Regions from separate parts of the Burkholderia sp. 3C genome, predicted to be linked through region 2. Evidence: predicted binding sites of a transcription regulator. Region 2 holds the regulator's gene; the other holds the start of a gene.
The links. The regulator FliA, encoded in region 2, starts transcription of late flagellar genes. The targets are predictions, from matches to a motif close to CTAAAGTTTNNNNNNNNNNNGCCGNTA.
Positions count from the first base shown of each region.

Region 1 (7,942 bases), on a different contig from region 2:
GCATCCGCTTGCCGAACGCCTGATTGCCGAGGCGGGCGAGGCGATCGGCCGCATGATTGATGCGCTTGATCCTGATCAATCTTTGCCGGTTGCGCTGTGCGGCGGGCTGGCCGGTCAACTCGAAGCGGCCGTGCCGGCTGCGCACCGGGCCCGGTTGCGCGCGCCGCTGGCCGATTCCGCGCACGGCGCGTTGCAACTGGCGCAACGCGAAGCCGCGCGCCGCGCCGGGGGGCGCTGAGGTGGGCGATGACCGGCCCGGCCGGCAGGCTGCGGCCGGCGCTGCTGCAGCGCGACGCGTTGGCGCGGCAGCGTAAAATGCCAGCTTTCCGCGCCCAGCCCACCCCCGCCATGTACAAAGTCATCTGCACCGATCTCGACGGCACGCTGCTCAACCGCGACCACCAGCTCGATCCGTACACGGTCGAGACGGTCCAGCGGCTGGCGTCCGACGGCGTGCCGTTCATCATCGCGACGGGGCGCCATCATGCCGACGTGGCCGGCATTCGCGACGTGCTCGGCATCCGGCCGTACCTGATCACGTCGAACGGCGCGCGCGTGCACGCACCCGACGACACGCCGCTCCACGCGCGCGACATCGCGCCGGAAATGGTGCGTGAGCTGGTGCGTCCCGAAGTGGTCGGCCAGCACGGCCGCGTGATCGTGAACCTGTTTACCGACAAAAGCTGGCTGATCGACCGCGAAGCGCCGGATCTGCTCGAGTTCCATCAGGATTCGGGCTTCGTCTACCGTGTCACCGATCTGCTGGCGCACGACGGCACCGATGTCGCCAAGGTGCTCTATATCGGCGAGCCGCAGGATCTGGCGGCAGTGGCCGCCAATCTGAAGAACCGCTTCGGCGAAGCGTTGTACGTCACCTATTCGCTGCCCGATTGCCTGGAAGTGATGACGGCCGGCGTCTCGAAGGGCCGCGCGCTGCGTGTCGTGCTGGAGCGGCTCGGCCTCGATCGCGCGCACTGCGTGGCGTTCGGCGACAACATGAACGACATCGACCTGCTGGAAACGGCCGGCTTCCCGTTCATGATGAACAATGCCAATCCGGACCTGATGCTGCGCCTGCCCGAGGTGCCGCGCATCGGCAGCAACGCCGAAGCCGGGGTGGCCCGGCATCTGCGCAGCCTGTTCGAACTCGACGCCGGGGCCGGCATCGCGCGCTGAGGGGCACCGGCCCGGAACCCGTCGGCCGGCCTTCACACTCGGGCGCCATCGCGCTCGCTGATAAAACAATGCGCCGGAGTACCGGTTGGAGAAAATAGACCGAATGGCGTTTCTGATTCGGCAGTGCCGGTGCCGGGCGTTTCTCCATTGCCGTGCATGCACCATTCGGCTAGCCGCCAGCCTTTTGCCGGCGTGGCTTGGCGCGATTGCACAACACCTCTCGCACGTTAACTTTCCGACACCTTTTCGTCACGATTCGAGTCAAAAAGGGCGTTAATTTTGTCACCGTGATGGGACGTAACGCGATGCAATTGACGCATCCTGTTTCGTTAAGGATTATGGGGAAAGCCAGAGCGTGTCGAAGCGTCAAGGATTGTTAAATCCGAGATGGATCCGGTACGAATTTCTTTAGAATTAACTCGGTGTCCAAATAGAGTGGGTCCGCTATAAATTCTTTTCGTAAGCATTCGTTTTGATTGAATTCCGGTGCAGTGCCGATTGCGAAAAGCGGGAATAGTGATTAGGCTCCGATGGCCTGGCGAATCGTGAATAGGGAGTAAACATGTCTCAATACGCAAAACTCAAGGCGCAGATCGCTGACCTTCAAGCGCAAGCCGATGACGTTCGCCGTCAGGAAGTGGAGGCCGTGATAGCCGATGTGCAACGCAAGATCGCCGAATATGGCCTGACCGCGCAGGATCTCGGTTTTGCCGAGAAAGCCCGGCGCGGCCGTCCGCCGAAAAAGGCGCCGCTGCCGCCCAAGTATCGGGATCCGAAGTCGGGTGCCAGTTGGAGCGGCCGGGGCAAGCCGCCGAATTGGATCGTCGGTAAAAATCGCGAGCGCTTTCTCGTCGAGTAAGCCGCCGCGTTGTGTTACCGGAAATAAAAAAGCCGCATCGTCGATGCGGCTTTCTTTTTTTGATTCGAATTTCGGGCCGCTCGGCCCGAATGCCGATCAGCTTGCGGCCAGTCGCGTCAAATGCGGTTGACTTGCGGTGGCGCCCAGCTTTTCGTAAATCTCCACGTATTGGCGCGCCATTGTCTTCGAGCTGAAGCGGGTTTCGAAACGTTCGCGAATCGCGGTGCGCGAGAGCATATCGATTTTCTGCAGTGCGCCCACCGCGCTGTGTTCATCCTCGACGATGAAGCCGGTCAGACCGTCTTCGATCACTTCCGGCACCGAGCCGCGGTTGAACGCGATCACCGGCGTGCCGCACGCCATCGATTCGATCATCACCAGGCCGAACGGCTCCGGCCAGTCGATCGGGAACAGCAGCGCCTTGGCGCCCGACAGGAACGCCGGCTTCTGCGCTTCGTTGATCTCGCCGATGAATTCGACATCGGCCGATGCCAGCAGCGGCTCGATCTCGGTCTTGAAGTATTCCTCGTCGACCTTGTCGACCTTGGCCGCGATCTTCAGCGGAAGGCCGCTCTTGGCCGCGATGCGGATGGCGGTATCGACGCGCTTTTCCGGGCAGATACGGCCCAGGAACGCCAGGTATTCGGGCTTGCGGTCGGTGTGCGGCGTGAGCAGCGTGTCGGGCAGGCCGTGATAGACCGTGCCGGCCCAGCCGGCTTGCGGCAGCGGCACGCGCTGCGAGTTCGAGATCGACACCACCGGCGCATTCGGGAACGCGTTGAACACCGGCTGCAGCTCGGGCAGGTCGAGACGGCCGTGCAGCGTGGTCACGTAAGGCACGTCGAGGCGCGAGAGCAGCGGGAACGGCAGATAGTCGAGGTGCAGGTGAAGCACGTCGAAATCCTGGGCGACGCGAGCGATCTGCTCGAGCAGGCGCATGTGCGGCGCCATCGAATCGCGGATCGACGGGTCGAGACGCAACGCGCGCGGCCACGACGCTTCGAGCTTCGCCGACGTGACGGAATCGCCGCTTGCAAACAGCGTGACGTCGTGGCCGAGTTCGACCAGCGCTTCCGTGAGGTAAGACACGACACGTTCGGTGCCGCCGTAAAGTTTCGGCGGGACGGCTTCGTAGAGCGGGGCAACTTGTGCGATGCGCATGAGTGGTTCTCCTGGGCGTAGGGTGGCCGGGCCTGCCGGAAGGTCGCGCCCATGCAGGGCGTCGCCGGCGGCAGACGATGGGGCGGCGCTGACGAAAATCTTTTGACCGCCGGCCGACCGTTCGACTCTATTATCGGGATGGCTCGCGGCGAATCGAGCGAATTTTCAAACGCTTAACCCTTGTTACAGGCTGAAATAGGGAGTTTACCGGGTTGCCGCCACGGGGACCTCGCCGCGATCGGAAGGTTCTTTCCTACCCTTACCTACCGATTGTTACAGCCGTAGAAATAGTTCTATAATTTGCCAAAAAAACTCTGATCGGTCGCCCTATATCCCTTACTGATCAACGGCTTACGCGATTTTTTCATCTCCGGTAATTCTCTGACACTGTCGGAAAAATTCCTACACGGTTTACAGAGAAATCCTGCGTTGTAGATTCGTCTTCGCTGATACCGGCGCAAAATCCGATTGGCCACAATGCCGTAAGAATATAAACGCCGGTTGCCGACCCATGGAGGGCGAGCGATCGAGGCAAACGTTTTCAAAGCAGATGGCCAAGATTTCTTACGGGGGAATCATGAGCGCGACCAGTGAAATGCTCGCCGAGATCAAGGAAGTGAACCTGTCGTACCTGTTGCTGGCGCAGCGTCTGCTGCGTGAGGACAAGGCTATGGGCATGTTCCGCATGGGTATCTCGGAAGATCTCGCGGAAGTCCTCGCGAACCTGACACTCGCACAAACGGTCAAGCTGGCCGCATCGAACCAGATGCTCTGCCGCTTCCGTTTCGACGATCATGCGTTGCTGTCCTCGCTTGCCGACAAGGGCCGAAGCACGGCCGTCGCGCAGGCACACACGGCCATCCTGATGGCCGGCCAGCCCGTCGAAAGCCTCCGATAATTTTTTTCCCAGAACACTGGCAGCCGTGGCCCGGTACGCGTTCGCGCGTCCGGTGAGCGCGAGCGCCGACTCATTCCCGGAAAATCCGGAGGCTAGCAATGGCGACGAAGAGCGTGGTGCTCGAGGTCAAGGAAATCACCTTGGCGATCGAGCTGATCGAGCTGGGTGCACGACTGCAACTGCTCGAGGCCGAGACCAACCTGTCTCGCGACCGGTTGATCAAGCTGTACAAGGAACTGAAGGGCGTCTCCCCGCCGAAGGGCATGCTGCCGTTCTCGACCGACTGGTTCATGACCTGGCAGCCGAATATCCATTCGTCGCTGTTCTATAACATCTACCGTTTCATGCAGGCACACGGCGGCTGCGATTCGATCCAGTCGATCGTCAAGAGCTACCGGCTCTACCTGGAACACGTCGGGCTGTCCGACGACGAAGCGGCGCTGAGCCTCACGCGCGCCTGGACGCTGGTGCGTTTCTTCGATTCGGGGATGCTCCAGATGACGCCTTGCACGCGCTGCGGCGGTCAATTCGTCGCCCATGCCCACGATCCGCAGCACGGCTTCGTGTGCGGCCTGTGCCAGCCGCCGTCGCGCGCCGGCAAGACCCGCAAGGCCGCGGCGAAAGCGGAGACACGCCTGGCCGAGCTGCCGGTGCCGGCCGCCGCCTGAGCGGCTGACCGGGCAGCCGCCCGGTGCGCGCCCGCACGGCCGGTTCGGCACGAAATTCCCGGCGCGAGCCGATCGATCGACACGACCCCATGGCAGGACCGGCGCCGCATCGCGATGGCCGGCGACGGGCGCCTGGTGGCCCGCCGCGCGGCCGTCCGGCTGCCGGCTCGCCGGCCGGCGCCGATATCGGGTTAGCCCCCGCCCGGGACGGTGAAAGTTTTCGCCCCATCTGCCGTAAACCACTTAACGGCGGCCTTCCCGCCGGCCACTCGTGAGGGACAGGCTGTGCTGATTATCGTGGGAACTCTCGTGACGTTGTTGTCCGTGTTCGGCGGCTACGCGCTCGCGGGCGGCCACCTGGGCGCCCTGGTTCAGCCGCTCGAAATCCTGATGATCGTGGGCGCCGGCGTGGGCGCGTTCATCCTCGGCAACGGCGTGAAGATGATCAAGTCGACGCTGCGCGCGTTGCCGAGCCTGTTCAAGGGCTCGAAGTACACCAAAGAGCTGTACATGGAATTGATGGGGCTGCTCTACGTGCTGCTCGCCAAGGCGCGCAAGGAAGGCACGCTGACGCTCGAGGCCGACATCGACGACCCCGAGAAGAGCCCGATCTTCACCCAATACCCGAAGATCCTCGCCGACAAGCACATGGTCGAGTTCCTGACCGACTACCTGCGCCTGATGGTCGGCGGCAACATGAACGCGTTCGAGATCGAAAGCCTGATGGACGAGGAAATCGAGACGCACCACGTGGAAGTGGAAGGCCCCGCGCATGCGCTGAACCGCGTCGGCGACGCGATGCCGGCGTTCGGGATCGTGGCGGCGGTGATGGGCGTGGTGCACACCATGGCCTCGGCCGACAAGCCGCCCGCGGTGCTCGGCGCGATGATCGCGCAGGCGCTGGTCGGCACGTTCCTCGGGATTCTGCTGTCGTACGGCCTGATCGGCCCGCTCGCGAGCCTGGCCGAGCAACGCGCGGCCGAATCCACCAAGCTGTTCCAGTGCATCAAGGTGACGATCCTCGCGAGCCTGAACGGCTATGCGCCGGCGATCGCCGTGGAATTTGGCCGCAAGGTGCTCTTCTCGACCGAACGCCCGTCGTTCGCCGAGCTGGAAGAGCACGTGCGCCGTGTGAAGGCGAAGTAAGCGGAGCGGCCGGGCGATGAGCAAGGGCAAGGATCGAGCGATCGTCGTCAAGCGGGTCGCGCCGGCGAAGAAGGGCCACCACGGTGGCGCCTGGAAGCTCGCCTATGCGGACTTCATGACCGCGATGATGGCGTTCTTCCTGCTGATGTGGCTGCTGTCGGCGGCCACGCCGGTGCAGCTCAAGGGCATCGCCGACTATTTCAATACCCCGCTGAAGGCCGCGATCTTCGGCTCCGGCGATCGCAGCTCGCAGGATTCGAGCATCGTCAACGGCGGTGGCGCGGACATCACGCGCAGCGACTCGGGCACCACGCGCCGCACCGACGGCACCTCGGCGCTGGCCAACCGGCTCGCGCAGAGCGGCCGCGAGGACGAGCACAACACCGAACAGACCGCCGGCGCGCAGGACCGTCTCGAACAGGTGCGCCTGCACGACCTGCAGATCAAGCTGATGGCCGCGATCGAGGCCAACCCCGTGCTGCGCCAGTTCAAGCAGCAGATCCGCATCGATTCGACCATGACGGGCTTGCGCATCGAGATCGTCGATACCCAGAAGCGGCCGATGTTCGCGCTGTCGAGCGACGCCGTCGAACCGTACATGCGCGACATCCTGCGCGAGATCGGCAAGACGCTGAACGACGTGCCGAACCGCATCGTGATGCAGGGCCACACCGACGCCATTCCGTATTCGGGCGGCGAGAAGGGCTACAGCAACTGGGAACTGTCGGCCGACCGCGCGAACGCGTCGCGCCGCGAGCTGGTGTCGGGCGGGATGGACGAGGCGAAGGTGCTGCGCGTGACAGGCCTGGCCTCCACGCAGAACCTCAACAAGGCCGATCCGCTCGATCCGGAAAACCGCCGGATCAGCATCCTGGTGCTGAACCACAAGTCGGAAATGGCGTTGATGCGCGACGACTCGACCGCCACCACGCTGTCGAACGACGCCGCGGGCTCGCAAGCGCTGGCCCAGCAGATCGCGGGCGGTGCCGGCAAGCCGGCCACGGCGGCGCCGGGCACGGCCGTGGCGCCGGTGGCCGGCAAGCCGGCGGTTGCCCCGGCGGCGCCGATCGCGCCGCTGGCCCCGGCGACCGGCAGCGCCCACTAATGTGAACCGGAACCGAACGACATGATCCGCTCCATTCTCGCCATCGACGACTCCGCGACCATGCGCGCGCTGCTCCAGGCGACGCTCGCCGACGCGGGCTACGACGTGCACGTGGCCGCCGACGGCGAGATCGCGCTCGAACTCGCGGCGGCGATCGCCTTCGACCTGGTCGTGACCGATCACCACATGCCGGGCAAGAACGGCCTCGACGTGATTCGCACGCTGCGCGCGCGCGGCACCTACGCGGACACGCCGATCCTGGTGCTGACGACCGAAAGCAGCGACGAATTCAAGTCGTCGGTGCGCGAGGCGGGGGCGACCGGCTGGATCGAAAAGCCGTTGGACCCCGACACCCTGCTGGACCTGGTGGCCGCGTTGGCGGCGCCGAGCCACCCGTAGTCGCGCGAGCGCACCGCGACCGAACCCCATAAGACGCCAACCGACGACACCGACGTGGATCCGGCATGACTCTCGATATCACCCAGTTCTATCAGACGTTTTTCGACGAGGCCGACGAGCTGCTCGCGCAGATGGAGCAGTTGCTGCTCGGTCTCGACGCAGGCTCGCCGGACCCCGAGGATCTGGCCGCGATCTTCCGCGCCGCGCATTCGATCAAGGGGGGCGCGGCCACCTTCGGTTTCGCGGCGCTGACCGACACCACCCACATTCTCGAATCGCTGCTCGACCGCGCGCGTAATCACGAGATCACGCTGACGATGCCGATGATCGACGCGTTCCTCGAAACCAAGGACGTGCTGTCGGATCAGCTGGCCGACTATCGCGCGAGCGCCGAGCCCGATGCGGCGGCCGCCGCGGCGATCTGCGCCAAGCTCGAAACGCTGCAGCGGGAAGCGCTCGGTCAAGCTGCGGCTCCCAAGGCGGCACCGGCCGCCGCCGCACCGGCTGCCGAGGAAGACGAATCCGAAGCC
Region 1 covers NZ_BAAILN010000071.1:8,339-16,280, reverse strand. The annotation lists gene ACYP33_RS12920 (glucosamine kinase nucleotide-binding domain-containing protein) at 1-238, shown strand, start outside; gene ACYP33_RS12915 (Cof-type HAD-IIB family hydrolase) at 349-1,176, shown strand; gene ACYP33_RS12910 (H-NS histone family protein) at 1,739-2,035, shown strand; gene ACYP33_RS12905 (glycosyltransferase family 4 protein) at 2,132-3,196, opposite strand; gene flhD (flagellar transcriptional regulator FlhD) at 3,774-4,094, shown strand; gene flhC (flagellar transcriptional regulator FlhC) at 4,193-4,762, shown strand; gene motA (flagellar motor stator protein MotA) at 5,048-5,908, shown strand; gene motB (flagellar motor protein MotB) at 5,925-7,013, shown strand; gene ACYP33_RS12880 (response regulator) at 7,035-7,412, shown strand; gene cheA (chemotaxis protein CheA) at 7,478-7,942, shown strand, end outside.
Region 1: the regulator FliA is predicted to act here: its motif matches at 4,974-5,000, upstream of motA (flagellar motor stator protein MotA).

Region 2 (7,942 bases):
AGGAGGGGCAGGTCGCGCGCTCGCGCGAACTGTCGTCGTTCGCGTTGCTCGCGGCCGGCTTCTACGGCGCCTGGCTGCTGTCCGGCCCGATCGGCCTGCATCTGCGCACCATGCTCGAAGGCGCGCTGCGCTTCGACCACGCCAGCGCGTTCGATACCAACGCCATGCTGACCGGCGCCGGCCGCGCCGGCATGGAAGGCCTGAGCGCGGTGGCCCCGGTGCTCGCGCTGACCGGCCTGGCCGCGCTCGCCGCGCCGCTGGCGCTGGGCGGCTGGCTGCTCTCGTCCAAGGCGATCGGCGTCAAGTTCGACCGCCTCAACCCGATTACCGGCCTGGGCCGCGTGTTCTCGCCGAAAGGCGTGATCCAGCTCGGCATGGCGCTGGTCAAGACGCTGGTGGTGGGCGGCATCGGCGGCGTCGCGATCTGGCGCAGCCGCGACGACCTGCTCGCGCTCGCCACGCTGCCGCTGCACGAAGCGCTGGCCGACGCGATGCACCTGATCGCCGTGTGCTGCGGCATGACGGTCGCCGGCACGCTGGTGGTGGCGGCCCTCGATGTGCCGTACCAGATGTGGCAGCACAACAAGAAGCTGCGCATGACGAAGGAAGAAGTGAAGCGCGAGCACCGCGAAAACGAAGGCGATCCGCACGTGAAGGGCCGCATCCGCCAGCAGCAGCGCGCGATGGCGCGCCGCCGCATGATGTCCAACGTGCCGAAGGCCGACGTGGTCGTCACCAACCCGACCCACTTCGCGGTTGCGCTGCGCTACGCCGACGGCGAAATGCGCGCGCCGAAGGTGGTCGCCAAGGGCGTGAACCTGGTCGCCGCCCGCATTCGCGAACTTGCCGAGGAACATCGCGTGCCGATTCTCGAAGCGCCGCCGCTCGCGCGTGCGCTGTATCACAACGTCGATCTCGAACGCGAGATCCCCGGCCCGCTGTACGGCGCCGTGGCCGAAGTGCTGGCGTGGGTCTACCAGCTCAAGCGTTTCCGCAGCGAAGGCGGCGCGTTCCCGGCCGAGCCGACCGGCCTCGACGTGCCGGCCGAACTCGACAAGGGCAGCGAGATTGCCGACGAAGACGAAGCCGAGGAAGCCGACGAAGCGCTCGGCGGCCGCACCGGAGGCGCCGCATGAGCACGCCGACCTCGCTTCCGGGCGCCAAGCGCGCCGGCCGCCTCGACGTGGCGAACCTGCGCGCGCTGGCCGGCCCGGTGCTGATCGTCATGATCCTCGGCATGATGATCCTGCCGCTGCCGCCGTTCCTGCTGGATCTGCTGTTCACGTTCAACATCGCGCTGGCGGTGATGGTGCTGCTGGTCAGCATGTACACCATGAAGCCGCTCGATTTCGCGGCGTTCCCGAGCGTGCTGCTGTTCTCGACGCTGCTGCGCCTGTCGCTGAACGTCGCCTCCACGCGCGTGGTGCTGCTCGAAGGTCACACCGGCCCCGACGCGGCCGGCCAGGTGATCGAGGCGTTCGGTCACTTCCTGGTGGGCGGCAACTTCGCGGTCGGCATCGTGGTGTTCGTGATCCTGATGATCATCAACTTCACGGTGATCACGAAGGGCGCGGGGCGGATCGCCGAAGTGTCGGCGCGCTTCACGCTCGACGCGATGCCCGGCAAGCAGATGGCGATCGACGCCGACCTGAACGCCGGCCTGATCAACGAGGACCAGGCCCGCAAGCGCCGGGTCGCGGTGGCGCAGGAAGCCGAGTTCTACGGCTCGATGGACGGCGCCTCGAAGTTCGTGCGCGGCGACGCGATCGCCGGCCTGATCATCATGGTGATCAACGTGCTGGGCGGCCTGATCGTCGGCATTGTGCAGCACGACATGAGCTTTGCCGCCGCGGGCAAGAACTACACGCTGCTGACGATTGGCGACGGCCTGGTCGCGCAGATCCCGTCGCTGGTGATCTCGACCGCGGCCGGCGTGATCGTCTCGCGCGTGGCGACCGACGAGGACATCGGCACCCAGATCACCGGCCAGTTGTTCGCCAACCCGCGCGTGCTGCTCATTACCGGCGTGATCATCGCGGTGATGGGCCTGATCCCGAACATGCCGCACTTCGCCTTCCTGCTGCTGGGCGGCGGGCTGATCTGGCTGGCGCGCTCGATGAGCCGCCGCGAGGCCGCCAAGCGCGCCTCCGGCGACGTGACCGAGATCGCGCCGCCCGCCGCGCTGCCGGCCGACAGCCACGAAGCCACCTGGGAAGACGTCACGCTGATCGATCCACTGGGCCTCGAAGTGGGCTACCGGCTGATCTCGCTGGTCGACAACAGCGGCGATGGCGAACTGCTCAAGCGCATCAAGAGCATCCGCAAGAAGTTCGCGCAGGAAATCGGTTTTCTGCCGCCGGTGATTCATATCCGCGACAACCTGGAGCTGCGCCCGAACGGCTATCGCATCGCGCTGAAGGGCGTCGAGGTGGGCACCGGCGAAGCGTTTCCGGGCCAGTGGCTGGCGATCAACCCGGGCCAGGTCACGGCCGCGCTGCCCGGCGCGCAGACGCGCGACCCGGCGTTCGGCCTGCCGGCGGTGTGGATCGACGTGTCGCAGCGCGAACAGGCGCAGGTGTACGGCTATACCGTGGTGGACGCCAGCACCGTGATCGCCACCCACCTGAACCATCTGGTGGTGCAGCACGCCGCCGAGCTGCTCGGCCGCCAGGAAGTGCAGGCGCTGCTGGAGCGCACCGGCCGCGACGCGCCGTCGCTGATCGAGGATCTGGTGCCGAAGACGGTTTCGCTGACCACGCTGCAACGCGTGCTGCAGAACCTGCTGGAAGAAGGTGTGCCGATCCGCGACATGCGCACCATCATCGAAGCCGTGTCGGAGCAGTCGGGCCGCATCACCGATCCGTACGAACTGACCGCCGTGGTGCGGCTCGCGCTGGGACGCGCGATCACGCAACAGTGGTATCCGGGCACCGGCGAAATGCAGGTGATGGGTATCGACGCAAATTTGGAGCGGGTGCTGTCGCAAGCGCTCGCCACGGGCGCGAACCCCGGTCTCGAACCGGGTCTCGCGCACACGCTGCTGATCGGCACGCAAGAAGCGATGCTGCGGCAGCAGAACATGGGGCTGCCGCCCGTGCTGCTGGTGCAGCACGCGCTGCGCGCGATGCTCGCGCGTTTCCTGCGCCGCAGCCTGCCGCAACTGAAAGTGCTGTCCTATGCCGAAGTGCCGGAAACACGCACGATCAAAGTCACGAACGTCATCGGGGGTAACGCTTGAACATCCGCAAATTCACTGGCGCAACGAGCCGCGACGCACTGCGTCTGGTGCGTGAAGCGCTTGGCGGCGATGCCGTCGTGCTGTCGAACCGCACGCTCGACGACGGTTCGGTCGAAATCGTCGCGCTCGCGGACGCCGAGCTGGCCGCGCTGGCGCCGAAATCGCCGGCCGCCGCGCCCGCGCAGGCCCGCGCGCTGCCGCCCGCCGCCCGCCCGGCGCCGGCCGCCAACGCTGCCGCCGCGCCCGCCGCGCCGCGCATGCCGGCCAATCCGTACGCCTCGGGCGACGTGTTCTCGTCGATGTTCGGCGCGAGCGCCGACACCACGGAACCGGCCTCGGCTGCCTCGCGCTACGACCTGGGCGACGACGACCAGCACGACGCCGCCCCGGCCGCCGCCGCACCCGCCTACGAACCGGCCCCGGCCGTCGCGCCGTCGACGCCGGCCCCGTGGCTCGTCGAGCACGCGCGCCGCCTGACGCGCCAGCACGATGCGATCTCGGCCCCGGCCGCACGCGGCGAACCGGTCACGGCCGCCGAATTGAATGCGGCGCTCGACGATAGCGCAACGCCCGAATGGGCGCGCGACATCGTGCGCAACGTCGCCGCCCGCGTGGAGCCGCCGCAACGCCCGGCCGCCCCGGCCGCTGCGTCCGCCCCGGCGATCTCGCCGGCCGTCGCCAAGCTCGCCGAGCGCGTGGTGCGCGGCACCCAGACGCCGGCCGCCTCGATCGCCGACGAAGTCAATTCGCGCATCGAGCGGATCGTCAACGAGACGGTGATGAACGAGCTGTCGGCGATGCGCGGCATGATGGAAGAGCAGTTCGCCGGCCTCGTATGGGGCGACCGCCAACGCCGCAGCCCGCTGCATGGCGCGCTGACCAAGCGCCTGTTCTCGGCCGGCTTCTCGGCGCAACTGGTGCGCACCCTGGTCGACAACCTGCCGGCCGACGTGTCGGCGGGCAGCTTCGAAGGCGCCTGCGAGTGGGCCGAAACGGTGCTGGCCGGCAACCTGCCGGTGCTCGACAGCGAGGATGCGCTGATGGAGCGCGGCGGCGTGTTCGCGCTGATGGGGCCGACCGGCGTGGGCAAGACCACCACCACCGCCAAGCTGGCCGCGCGCTGCGTGATGCGCTTCGGCGCCAGCAAGGTCGCGCTGCTGACCACCGACAGCTACCGGATCGGCGGCCACGAACAACTGCGCATCTTCGGCCGGATTCTCGGCGTGCCGGTGCATGCGGTGAAGGATGGCGGCGATCTGCAACTGGCGCTCTCGGAGCTGCGCAACAAGCACATCGTGCTGATCGACACGATCGGCATGAGCCAGCGCGACCGCACCGTGTCCGACCAGATCGCGATGCTGCAAGGCGCCGATTCGCGCGTGCAGCGGCTGCTGCTGATGTCGGCGACCAGCCACGGCGATACGCTCAACGAAGTGGTGCAGGCCTATCGCGGCGCGGGTCAGACCGATCTCGCCGGCTGCATCCTGACCAAGCTCGACGAGGCCACCAACCTCGGCAGCGTGCTCGACACGGTGATCCGCTACCAACTGCCGGTGCACTACGTGTCGACCGGCCAGAAGGTGCCGGAGAACCTGTACGTCGCCACCCGCAAGTTCCTGCTCAAGAGCGCGTTCTGCGTGCCGCGCGACGGCTCGCCGTTCGTGCCGCACGAAGACGAACTGCCCGGCATGCTGTCGGCTCTGGCCGGCCGCCCGGGCGCCGGACAACACGAGGTCTACTTTGGATAAGCGCACTACCGATCAGGCCGAAGGATTGCGGCGCTTGCTGGCCGGCCGCGCCACCCGGATCGTTGCGGTCACCGGCGGCCCGTCGGGCGTCGGCTGCACCTCGGCGGTCGTCAATCTGGCTGCCGCGCTGGCCGCGCTCGGCAAGGACGTGCTGGTGGTCGACGAGCGCTCGGACGTGGAATCCGCCACCGCGACGCTGGCCGGCGCCTGGTTGCGCACCGGCACCACGGTGCGTCACGAGGCCGGCTTCTCGCTGTGCGTGGCGGCCGATCTGGCGCGCGACGGCTACGACGACGAGCGCCTGGCCGCCTATCTCGACGGCGCGGCGGACATCGTGCTGGTGGACGCCCAGCGCGACGCGAACGGTGCGCTGTCGGCGCTCGCGCGCGCCGCGCACGACGTGCTGATCGTCACGCGGGTGGCCGGCGCGGCGATCACCGAAGCCTATGCCTGCATGAAGCGCCTGCACTACGCGCACGCGCTCGCGCAGTTCCGCGTGCTGATCAACCACGTGCAGAGCGAAGCCGATGCGCGCGCCGCCTACGAGAATCTGGCCGGCGTGGCGGGGCGCTACCTGACGGTCGCGCTGGAAGAAGGCGGCTACGTCAGCGCCGATCCGCTCGTCGCGCGTGCCCGCGAACTGGTGCACACGGTGGTGGACGCGTTTCCGTCGGCCGCCGCCGCGCGCGACTACCGGCAGATCGCGTCGGACCTGCTGTACTGGCCGATGCGCTCGGCGCCGGTCGCCGGCCGGCCGTTCGCCGCTACGCCGGCCGTCGAACGGGGTGCGGCGCAAGCCGCCTGACCCAAAGGGCTATCAGGAGAGAGCCGATGTACAACGCTCAAGGAAAACTGTCCACGTCGGCGATGGCCGAGGCCGGGATGGGGCAAGCCGAGGTGCTCGCGAAATATGCGCCGCTGGTGCGTCGTCTGGGCCTGCAACTGGTCGCGAAGATGCCGGCCAGCGTCGATCTCGACGACCTGATCCAGGCCGGCATGATCGGCCTGCTCGACGCGGCCGGCCGCTACAAGGAAGATCAGGGCGCGCAGTTCGAAACCTACGCGACGCAGCGCATTCGCGGTGCGATGCTCGACGAGCTGCGCAGCAACGACTGGTTGCCGCGCAGCCTGCGCAAGACCTCGCGCGAGGTGGAGCAGGCCGTGCACCGCGTCGAGCAGAAGCTCGGCCGCCCGGCCAACGAAACCGAGATCGCCACGCACCTGGAGATGCCGCTCGACGAGTACCAGTCGATGCTGCAGGATCTGCACGGCAGCCAGTTGATCTATTACGAGGATTTCGACCGCTCCGCCGACGACGAGCCGTTCCTCGACCGCTATCGCGTGGACCATTCGGACCCGCTGTCGGCGCTGCTCGACGATCACCTGCGCGCCGCGCTGGTGGAGGCGATCGATCGCCTGCCCGAGCGCGAGAAATTGCTGATGTCGCTGTATTACGAGCGCGGGCTGAATCTGCGCGAAATCGGCGCGGTGCTGGAGGTCAGCGAATCGCGCGTGTGTCAGTTGCACAGCCAGGCCGTGGCGCGTCTGCGCGCCCGCCTGCGCGAACAGGCCTGGGTCGGCGCCGAACACTGAGCGCCGCGTATCGGGTGCCGCAGTGCGCCACGGCGCGCCGCACGAGGCCCGCAGGCGAGTGCCCGCCTGCCGCCATCGTCGCGATCGATCGCGGGATTTCGGCCGCCGAATCCCGCGCCGTGCGTGTGGGAATTGTTCACGACTGTTTGCTACAATCCGTGCTCGTTTCCGAGGAGCGTTGCGACGGGCGTCCTGCCCGCCAGGCTCGGAAATCTTCACCGCGCGGCCCGCACCGCCCGGCGGGTCCGTCCCCACGAACCCTCCGGCCAGCGAGCCGCTCCTTGAACGGCGCTCACGTCACCAATCTTTGATCCATCAAGAAAGGAGGGCGTGATGAACGCCGTTATCGATTCGAAAGCTTCCAACGATTACCTCGTCGCCGACCTGGCGCTGGCCGCCTGGGGCCGCAAGGAACTGAACATCGCCGAGACCGAAATGCCCGGCCTGATGCAGATCCGCGAGGAAAACAAGGCATCGCAGCCGCTGAAGGGCGCGCGCATCGCCGGTTCGCTGCACATGACGATCCAGACAGGCGTGCTGATCGAGACGCTGAAGGCGCTCGGCGCCGACGTGCGCTGGGCCTCGTGCAACATCTTCTCGACGCAGGATCACGCGGCCGCGGCCATCGTCGAAGCCGGCGTGCCGGTGTTCGCGTTCAAGGGCGAATCGCTCGACGAATACTGGGAGTTCTCGCACCGCATCTTCGAATGGCCGAACGGCGAATTCGCCAACATGATCCTCGACGACGGCGGCGACGCCACGTTGCTGCTGATCCTCGGCGCGAAGGCCGAGAAGGATCGCTCGGTGATCGCCAAGCCGACCAACGAGGAAGAAGTCGCGCTGTACAAGTCGATCGCCGCGCACCTCGACGCCGATCCGGTGTGGTACTCGACGCGCCTCGCGCATATCAAGGGCGTGACGGAAGAAACCACCACCGGCGTGCACCGTCTGTACCAGATGGAAAAGGACGGCCGCCTGCCGTTCCCGGCGTTCAACGTCAACGATTCGGTCACCAAGTCGAAGTTCGACAACCTGTACGGCTGCCGCGAATCGCTGGTGGACGGCATCAAGCGCGCGACCGACGTGATGATCGCGGGCAAGATCGCGGTGGTGGCCGGCTACGGCGACGTGGGCAAGGGCTGCGCGCAATCGCTGCGTGGCCTCGGCGCGACCGTGTGGGTCACGGAAATCGATCCGATCTGCGCGCTGCAGGCGGCGATGGAAGGCTACCGCGTCGTGACGATGGAATACGCCGCCGACAAGGCCGACATCTTCGTGACGGCCACCGGCAACTTCCACGTGATCGGCCACGACCACATGAAGGCGATGCGTCACAACGCGATCGTCTGCAACATCGGCCACT
Region 2 covers NZ_BAAILN010000043.1:3,385-11,326, forward strand. The annotation lists gene flhB (flagellar biosynthesis protein FlhB) at 1-1,136, shown strand, start outside; gene flhA (flagellar biosynthesis protein FlhA) at 1,133-3,238, shown strand; gene flhF (flagellar biosynthesis protein FlhF) at 3,235-4,986, shown strand; gene ACYP33_RS06325 (nucleotide-binding protein) at 4,979-5,791, shown strand; gene ACYP33_RS06330 (RNA polymerase sigma factor FliA) at 5,818-6,579, shown strand; S-adenosyl-L-homocysteine riboswitch at 6,744-6,811, shown strand; gene ahcY (adenosylhomocysteinase) at 6,913-7,942, shown strand, end outside.